DNA from 3 places in the Allobosea sp. FW305-C-101 genome. Region 2 is predicted to be linked to each of the others. Evidence: predicted binding sites of a transcription regulator. Region 2 holds the regulator's gene; each other region holds the start of a gene.
The links. The regulator HrcA, encoded in region 2, represses chaperone genes, less so after heat shock. The targets are predictions, from matches to a motif close to GTTAGCACTCNCNNNNNGNGAGTGCTAAC.

Region 1: a site for HrcA is predicted at 1,108-1,136, ahead of groES (co-chaperone GroES). Genes of this name have one in related genera too.
Region 3: a site for HrcA is predicted at 1,209-1,237, ahead of groES (co-chaperone GroES). Genes of this name have one in related genera too.

What each region holds. Positions count from the first base shown of each region.
Region 1 is NZ_JBYSYT010000001.1:866,637-868,899, reverse strand. It holds gene groL (chaperonin GroEL) at 1-707, opposite strand, end outside; gene groES (co-chaperone GroES) at 757-1,044, opposite strand; gene AC3WMA_RS04110 (MarR family winged helix-turn-helix transcriptional regulator) at 1,273-1,728, shown strand; gene AC3WMA_RS04105 (PaaI family thioesterase) at 1,798-2,263, shown strand, end outside.
Region 2 is NZ_JBYSYT010000004.1:386,166-388,428, reverse strand. It holds gene rph (ribonuclease PH) at 1-681, opposite strand, end outside; gene hrcA (heat-inducible transcriptional repressor HrcA) at 826-1,911, shown strand; gene AC3WMA_RS19350 (DUF3297 family protein) at 2,000-2,248, shown strand.
Region 3 is NZ_JBYSYT010000002.1:1,317,371-1,319,633, reverse strand. It holds gene groL (chaperonin GroEL) at 1-697, opposite strand, end outside; gene groES (co-chaperone GroES) at 756-1,070, opposite strand; gene AC3WMA_RS14000 (usg protein) at 1,332-1,601, shown strand; gene AC3WMA_RS13995 (DUF982 domain-containing protein) at 1,650-2,069, shown strand.

The sequences.
Region 1 (2,263 bases), on a different contig from region 2:
ATCGGCAGCATCGCCTGGAGCGAGGACAGCTTCTTCTCGAAGACGAGGATGTAGGGGTCGTCGAGCTCGGCGACCATCTTCTCGGAGTTGGTGATGAAGTACGGCGAGAGGTAGCCGCGGTCGAACTGCATGCCCTCGACGACGTCGAGTTCGGTATCGGCGGTCTTGGCTTCCTCGACGGTGATGACACCCTCGTTGCCGACCTTCTGCATGGCCTTCGAGATCATCTCGCCGACCGACGAGTCGCCGTTGGCCGAGATGGTGCCGACCTGCGCGACTTCCGCGTTCGAGGTGACCTTCTTCGAGTTCTTCTTGAGGTCGGCGACGATGGCCTCGACGGCCAGGTCGATGCCGCGCTTCAGGTCCATCGGGTTCATGCCGGCCGCAACCGACTTGGCGCCTTCACGGACGATCGCCTGGGCGAGAACGGTGGCGGTGGTGGTGCCGTCGCCGGCATGGTCGTTCTGGCGCGAAGCGACTTCGCGGACCATCTGGGCGCCCATGTTCTCGAACTTGTCGGCGAGCTCGATCTCCTTGGCGACGGTGACGCCGTCCTTGGTGATGCGCGGAGCGCCGAACGACTTCTCGATCACGACGTTGCGGCCCTTCGGACCCAGCGTGACCTTCACGGCATTGGCGAGGACATCCACGCCGCGCAGCATCTTGTCGCGGGCTTCAGTGCCGAATTTGACGTCTTTGGCAGCCATGAGAGCTACTCCTTAGAACTTGAAACGGAAGAGAGCGGTCAGGCGGCGATCAGCCGACGACGCCCATGATGTCGGATTCCTTCATGATCAGGAGGTCCTGACCGTCGATCTTGACCTCGGTGCCCGACCACTTGCCGAACAGGACGCGGTCGCCCTTCTTGACGTCGAGGGCAACGAGCTTGCCGGCCTCGTCACGCGCGCCGGAACCGACGGCGATGACCTCGCCCTCCTGGGGCTTTTCCTTGGCGGTCTCGGGGATGATGATGCCGCCCTTGGTCTTCTCTTCGCTGTCAAGGCGGCGGACCACAACGCGGTCATGCAACGGACGGAACTTCATGGTTCTGTCTTCCTCTCGGTCTTATTCGTTTCGGGTGCCTCTGAAGGGCTCCCGGGGGAGGCTGTTAGCAGTCACCAAGTGAGAGTGCTAACAGATGCCAGCGGAGATAGGCGCGGGGGTCCGGAGAGTCAAGGAAGCACCCGGCGATAAAGTGAACGCGGCGGATGCGGTGTCGCAGGCGGCCTCGGACCTGCTGGCAGCAGCGCTTGAACACGCTAACATGGCGGAATGACGACGCCCTCGCCCGACCCGCGCCTCGACGCCATCGCCCGCTCCTGCGTCGCGCTGCATGTCCGCATGACCGCACGCGCCGTGACGCGGGCCTATGACGAGGCGATGCGCCCGAGCGGGCTCAAGATCACCCAGTTCGTGCTGCTTTCGGCGCTCTCAACCGGGCAATGGAAGTCGGTCACCGAGCTGGCCGAACGCTTCGCGCTGGAGCGGACCTCGCTGACGCGCAACCTCCAGCTTCTGGCGGCCGAGGGCATGGTCGAGCCGGTCGAATGCCGCGGCCGGGCCTCGGTCTATGCAGTGACCGAGAAGGGCAGGGCCGCGATCGAGGCCGCGATCCCGTACTGGCGGGAGGCGCAGGACAAGATCGAGGGCGGCTTCGGTGAGGACCGCTGGCGCGAGACCCGCGACGGTCTCAAGGCCCTGCGCCGGGCGGCGCGCGGCGAGCGTTGAAGCAGCGACGATCGGTTGACCGGCGCCCGGTCACATCTCTATCGTGCAGATACACGAATGGAGATCGGCATGAAGCGCGCGGTTGGGGTGGTGTCTCGCGAGGAACTGGTCGCGGGCGATGGCTTGAGTTTCCTGCGCGGGATCATCGCCTGCACCAATCCGGCGCCGCCCTTCGCCGACGCCATGGATTTCGAGCTGGCAGAGGCCGACGAGGGCAGGGTGGTCTTCGTCGGCCAGCCCTCGGCGCGTTTCTTCAATCCGCTCGGCACGATCCATGGCGGGTGGACCGCGACGATCCTCGATTCCGCCATGGCCTGCGCTGCCCATGCGACGCTGAAGCCGGGCGAGGGCTACACCACGCTGGAGATGAAGCTGAACTATGTCCGCCCGGTCATGCCGGATAGCGGCCCGGTGCGCTGCGAAGGCAAGCTGATCCATCGCGGCAGCTCGGTGATCACGACGGAGGGCAAGCTGGTCGATGCGCGCGGCAAATTGCTCGCGCATGGCACCGAGACCTGCCTGGTCTTCCCGGCGA
Region 2 (2,263 bases):
GGAAACGCCGCCCTTTGCGAGCTTCAGCAGCGACAGGAGCTCCTCCTCGGAGAAGGGCGCCCCCTCGGCCGTGCCCTGCACCTCGACGATGCCGCCCGAGCCGGTGATGACGAAATTCGCGTCGGTCTGCGCGCCGGAATCCTCGACATAGTCGAGATCGATCACCGGGTTGCCGGCGACGATGCCGCAGGAGATCGCGGCGACATGATCCTTCAGCGGGTTGGTGCCCTTGAGCAGGCCGCGCCCTTCCATCCATTTCAGCGCGTCGTGCAGCGCGACCCAGGCGCCGGTGATCGAGGCCGTGCGGGTGCCGCCATCGGCCTGGAGCACGTCGCAGTCGACGACGATCTGGCGCTCGCCGATCGCGGTGAGATCGACGACGGCGCGCAAGCTGCGCCCGATCAGGCGCTGGATTTCCTGCGTGCGGCCGGAGGGCTTGCCGGAGGTGACCTCGCGGCGCGTGCGCTCATGCGTGGCGCGCGGCAGCATCGAATATTCGGCGGTGACCCAGCCCTTGCCGGTGCCGCGCAGCCACGGCGGCCCCTTTTCCTCGACGGTCGCGGCGCAAAGCACCTTCGTCTCGCCGAACGTCACCATGCAGGAACCCTCGGCATAGCGCACCACGCCGCGTTCGAGCGTGACCTTGCGCATCTCGTCGGCGGCGCGTTTGGAGGGTCGCATGAAATATTCCTGTCTTGCGGGGGAGTGGCGGCTTGTAGGCGTTTGCGCCGCGCGCGGCAAGGCGCGGGCAGGCACGCCCCCTTGATCCTTGCGCTTTGCATGACGACAATAGGACGAGACCGACGGTTCGCCTGAAAAAGGTTCATGAGCGCCCATACGCCCCGCCCCGAGACGATGAGCGGCCTGGTCGAGACCGACCAGCGCTCGCGCGAGATTTTTCGCCAGATCGTCGACGGCTACCTGACGACGGGGGAGCCCGTCGGCTCGCGCAACATCGCCCGCCTGCTGCCCATGGCGCTGTCGCCGGCGACGGTGCGCAATGTCATGACCGATCTCGAACTGGCCGGGCTGATCTATGCGCCGCACACCTCTGCGGGACGCCTTCCGACCGAGCGGGGCCTGCGCTTTTTCGTCGACGCGATGATGGAGGTCGGCAACCTCACCGCCGACGAGCGGTCGCGCATCGAGGCGCAGATCAGGGTCGCCGCCAGCAACCGCAATCTCGACCAGACCCTGACGGAAGCCTCGGCACTGCTCTCCGGCCTGTCACGCGGGGCGGGCGTCGTCGTCACCACCAAGGCCGATGTCCGGCTGAAGCATATCGAATTCGTCCGGCTCGACCCGGCCCGCGCGCTCGTCGTGCTGGTCTCGGAGGACGGCACGGTCGAGAACCGCCTGCTGGCGCTGCCGGCCGGTCTGCCGGCCTCGGCCCTGAGCGAGGCCGCGAATTTCCTCAACGCCCGCATCCTCGGCAAGACGCTGGCCGAACTGCGCGGCGAGATCGGCGGGCAGCGCGCCCTGATGGAGCGCGAGCTCGATGTCCTGACGGCCCGCCTCGTCGAAAGCGGCATCGCGACCCAGGCCGGCCCGGGCAGCGACCGCCATCTCATCGTGCGCGGCCAGGCCAATCTGCTCGACGATCTCCGGGCACAGGAGGATCTCGAGCGCATTCGCATGCTCTTCGGCGATCTGGAGACACAGACCGACGTCATCGACCTGCTGACGCGCGCCGAGGATGGCGACGGCGTGCGCATCTTCATCGGCTCGGAGAACAAGCTGTTCTCGATGTCCGGCTCCTCGATGGTCGCCGCGCCCTTCCGCGACGCCGAGCAGCGCATCGTCGGCGTCGTCGGCATCATCGGCCCGACGCGCCTGAACTATGCCCGCATCGTCCCGATGGTCGACTACACCGCCAAGGTCGTCGGCCGCCTGCTGGACGGCAGCCGCTAGGCGTTGGCCAAGGCCCTGAGTTGGCTTTGCCGGCGGAAGCGGTTATCGAGCGGGCAAAGCATCCCTTTCCGCAATTCAGGTGCGAGCCATGTCCGAACAGCTTCCCGACCGTCTGTCCGTCAACCCGGAGAGCCCCTTCTACAATGAAGAGGTGCTGGCGCGCGATATCGGCATCCGCTTCAAGGGCGTCGAGAAGACCAATGTCGAGGAATATTGCGTCTCCGAAGGCTGGGTGAAGGTCGCCGCCGGCACCGCCAAGGACCGCTTCGGCCGCCCGATGACGATTACGCTCAAAGGCCCGGTCGAGCCTTACATCCGCGGCAACGTCGAGGGCTGAGCGTTTACCAACGTC
Region 3 (2,263 bases), on a different contig from region 2:
TCGCCTGGAGGCCCGAGAGCTTCTTCTCGTGGATCAGGATGTAGGGGTCTTCGAGCTCCGCGACCATCTTCTCGGTGTTGGTCACGAAATAGGGCGAGAGGTAGCCGCGGTCGAACTGCATGCCCTCGACGACGTCGAGCTCCGTCTCGGCCGTCTTGGCTTCTTCGACGGTGATGACGCCCTCGTTGCCGACCTTTTTCATCGCCTCGGCGATCATCTCGCCGATCGTGCGGTCGCCATTGGCCGAGATGGTGCCGACCTGCGCTACCTCCTCCGAGCCGGTGGTGGTCTTGGAATGCTCGCCGAGCGACTTCGTCACGGCCTCGACGGCGAGATCGATGCCGCGCTTGAGGTCCATCGGATTGATGCCGGCGGCGACGGCCTTGGCGCCCTCGCGGACGATGGCCTGGGCGAGCACCGTCGCGGTCGTGGTGCCGTCACCGGCCGCATCGTTCTGCTTCGAGGCCACCTCGCGGACCATCTGGGCGCCCATATTCTCGAACTTGTCGGAAAGTTCGATCTCCTTGGCGACGGTGACGCCGTCCTTGGTGATGCGGGGCGCACCGAACGACTTCTCGATCACGACGTTGCGGCCCTTCGGACCCAGCGTGACCTTCACGGCATTGGCAAGCGTGTCGACGCCGCGCAGCATCCGCTCGCGCGCGTCCTGCGAAAACTTCACGTCCTTCGCAGCCATGATTCCTCACTCCTTCAGACTTGAGGTTTCAGGTTGATGATGTGGGATGAAGGCCCCGTCAGGCGGCCTTCTTAAGGGCGGCCGTCGTCTCGACGACGCCCATGATGTCGGACTCCTTCATGATCAGGAGATCCTGGTCATCGATCTTGACCTCGGTGCCGCTCCATTTGCCGAAGAGCACGCGGTCGCCGACCTTGACGTCGGGCGGCACAAGCTTGCCGGTCTCGTCGCGCGCGCCAGCGCCAACGGCGACGACCTCGCCCTCCTGCGGCTTTTCCTTGGCTGTGTCGGGGATGATGATCCCGCCCTTGGTCTTCTCCTCGGCGTCGATGCGCTTCACGACGACGCGGTCATGCAGTGGCCGAAACTTCATGAGTTCCTCCAGTTTCCATGTCGGTCACATGTCAAAGCGGGCCGGCCCTGTTCAGGTCTCGCGGCGAGGTTCCGCGCGCCCTGAGGCGCCGTGCCCGCGCGAAGATTTGGGTTGCCCGATTTTTGCCTTCAAGAGGTCGGCAGCACTTTTTTTGATCGAGTGCTAACAGGCTGAAAAGGCAGCACAAACGCAACCTTTCGGCTTGCCAAAGCGTTGAAAATCCGCTGCCATCGCCGCAGTGAAACCAGGGAGCTGAAAGGAATGGCTTCGACAGACTTCGCCCGCCAGATCGCCGGCTATGGATTGACCACAGCCGGCATCCTCTACCGATTGCCCGACCACCCTTCGATCCTGCAGGAATATATCTGGCAGGATTACGATCTCGCTCCGCGCTTTCCCGAGCTCAACAAGTTCCTCGCCTTTTGGCAGGCCAAGCTCGACGGCAGGCTGTTCCGCATCACCGTCGCTCACAAGGACCTGATCGGCCCGGCTGACCTCAGCGCGGTCAGCGGCGAGTTCCGGCTCCAGTGACGTCGATGCTTCGGAGGGCTTGATCCGAAGAGAACACATCCCAAAATCATGGCAGCCGCCGGCAGCGACAGCGCGCTCGATGCGGCGATCAATCAAACCGGATCCATGTTGCTTCCAGGAGGATATGGCTATGGCAACGTTGGCAATGGCTCCCCGCCGCGGGAGGACTGCATGATGACATCCGACGACTTCGAGAGGCCGGTCGTGATCCTGACCGGGCTCGGGCACCCGGCGGCGATCGCGTCAGCCATGGAGGCCTACATGTTCCTGGCCGACTGGCCGGCGAGCAGGCGCGATCCGGTCCACGGCTTCGCGCTGAAGGCCTGCCTGGCGGCGATCCGCGGCGAGATAGAACCAAACACGGCGCGCGGCTTGTTCGCGTCCTGGGCGGAAAAGCATGACCTTCTCGCGCCCGACGTCGCTGCGCTCATGGGAAGCCGAAGAGAAGGCTCCCGGGGTCGTGCCTGATGAAGAGATGCCCGGAGCTGCCTCGCGGCCCCGGGCCATTGGCCGAGGCGGGACACGGCTTCGTGCTTGACTTCTGGAGAGCCAGATCGCGTTGCCCAACCAAGCGCCCCAGCCAACGCGCTGATGCGGTTGAGGATTGACCCATTTTCTTAGGAAAATGCCCCGAAATTGATAGTCGAACGGTCGATATCAAA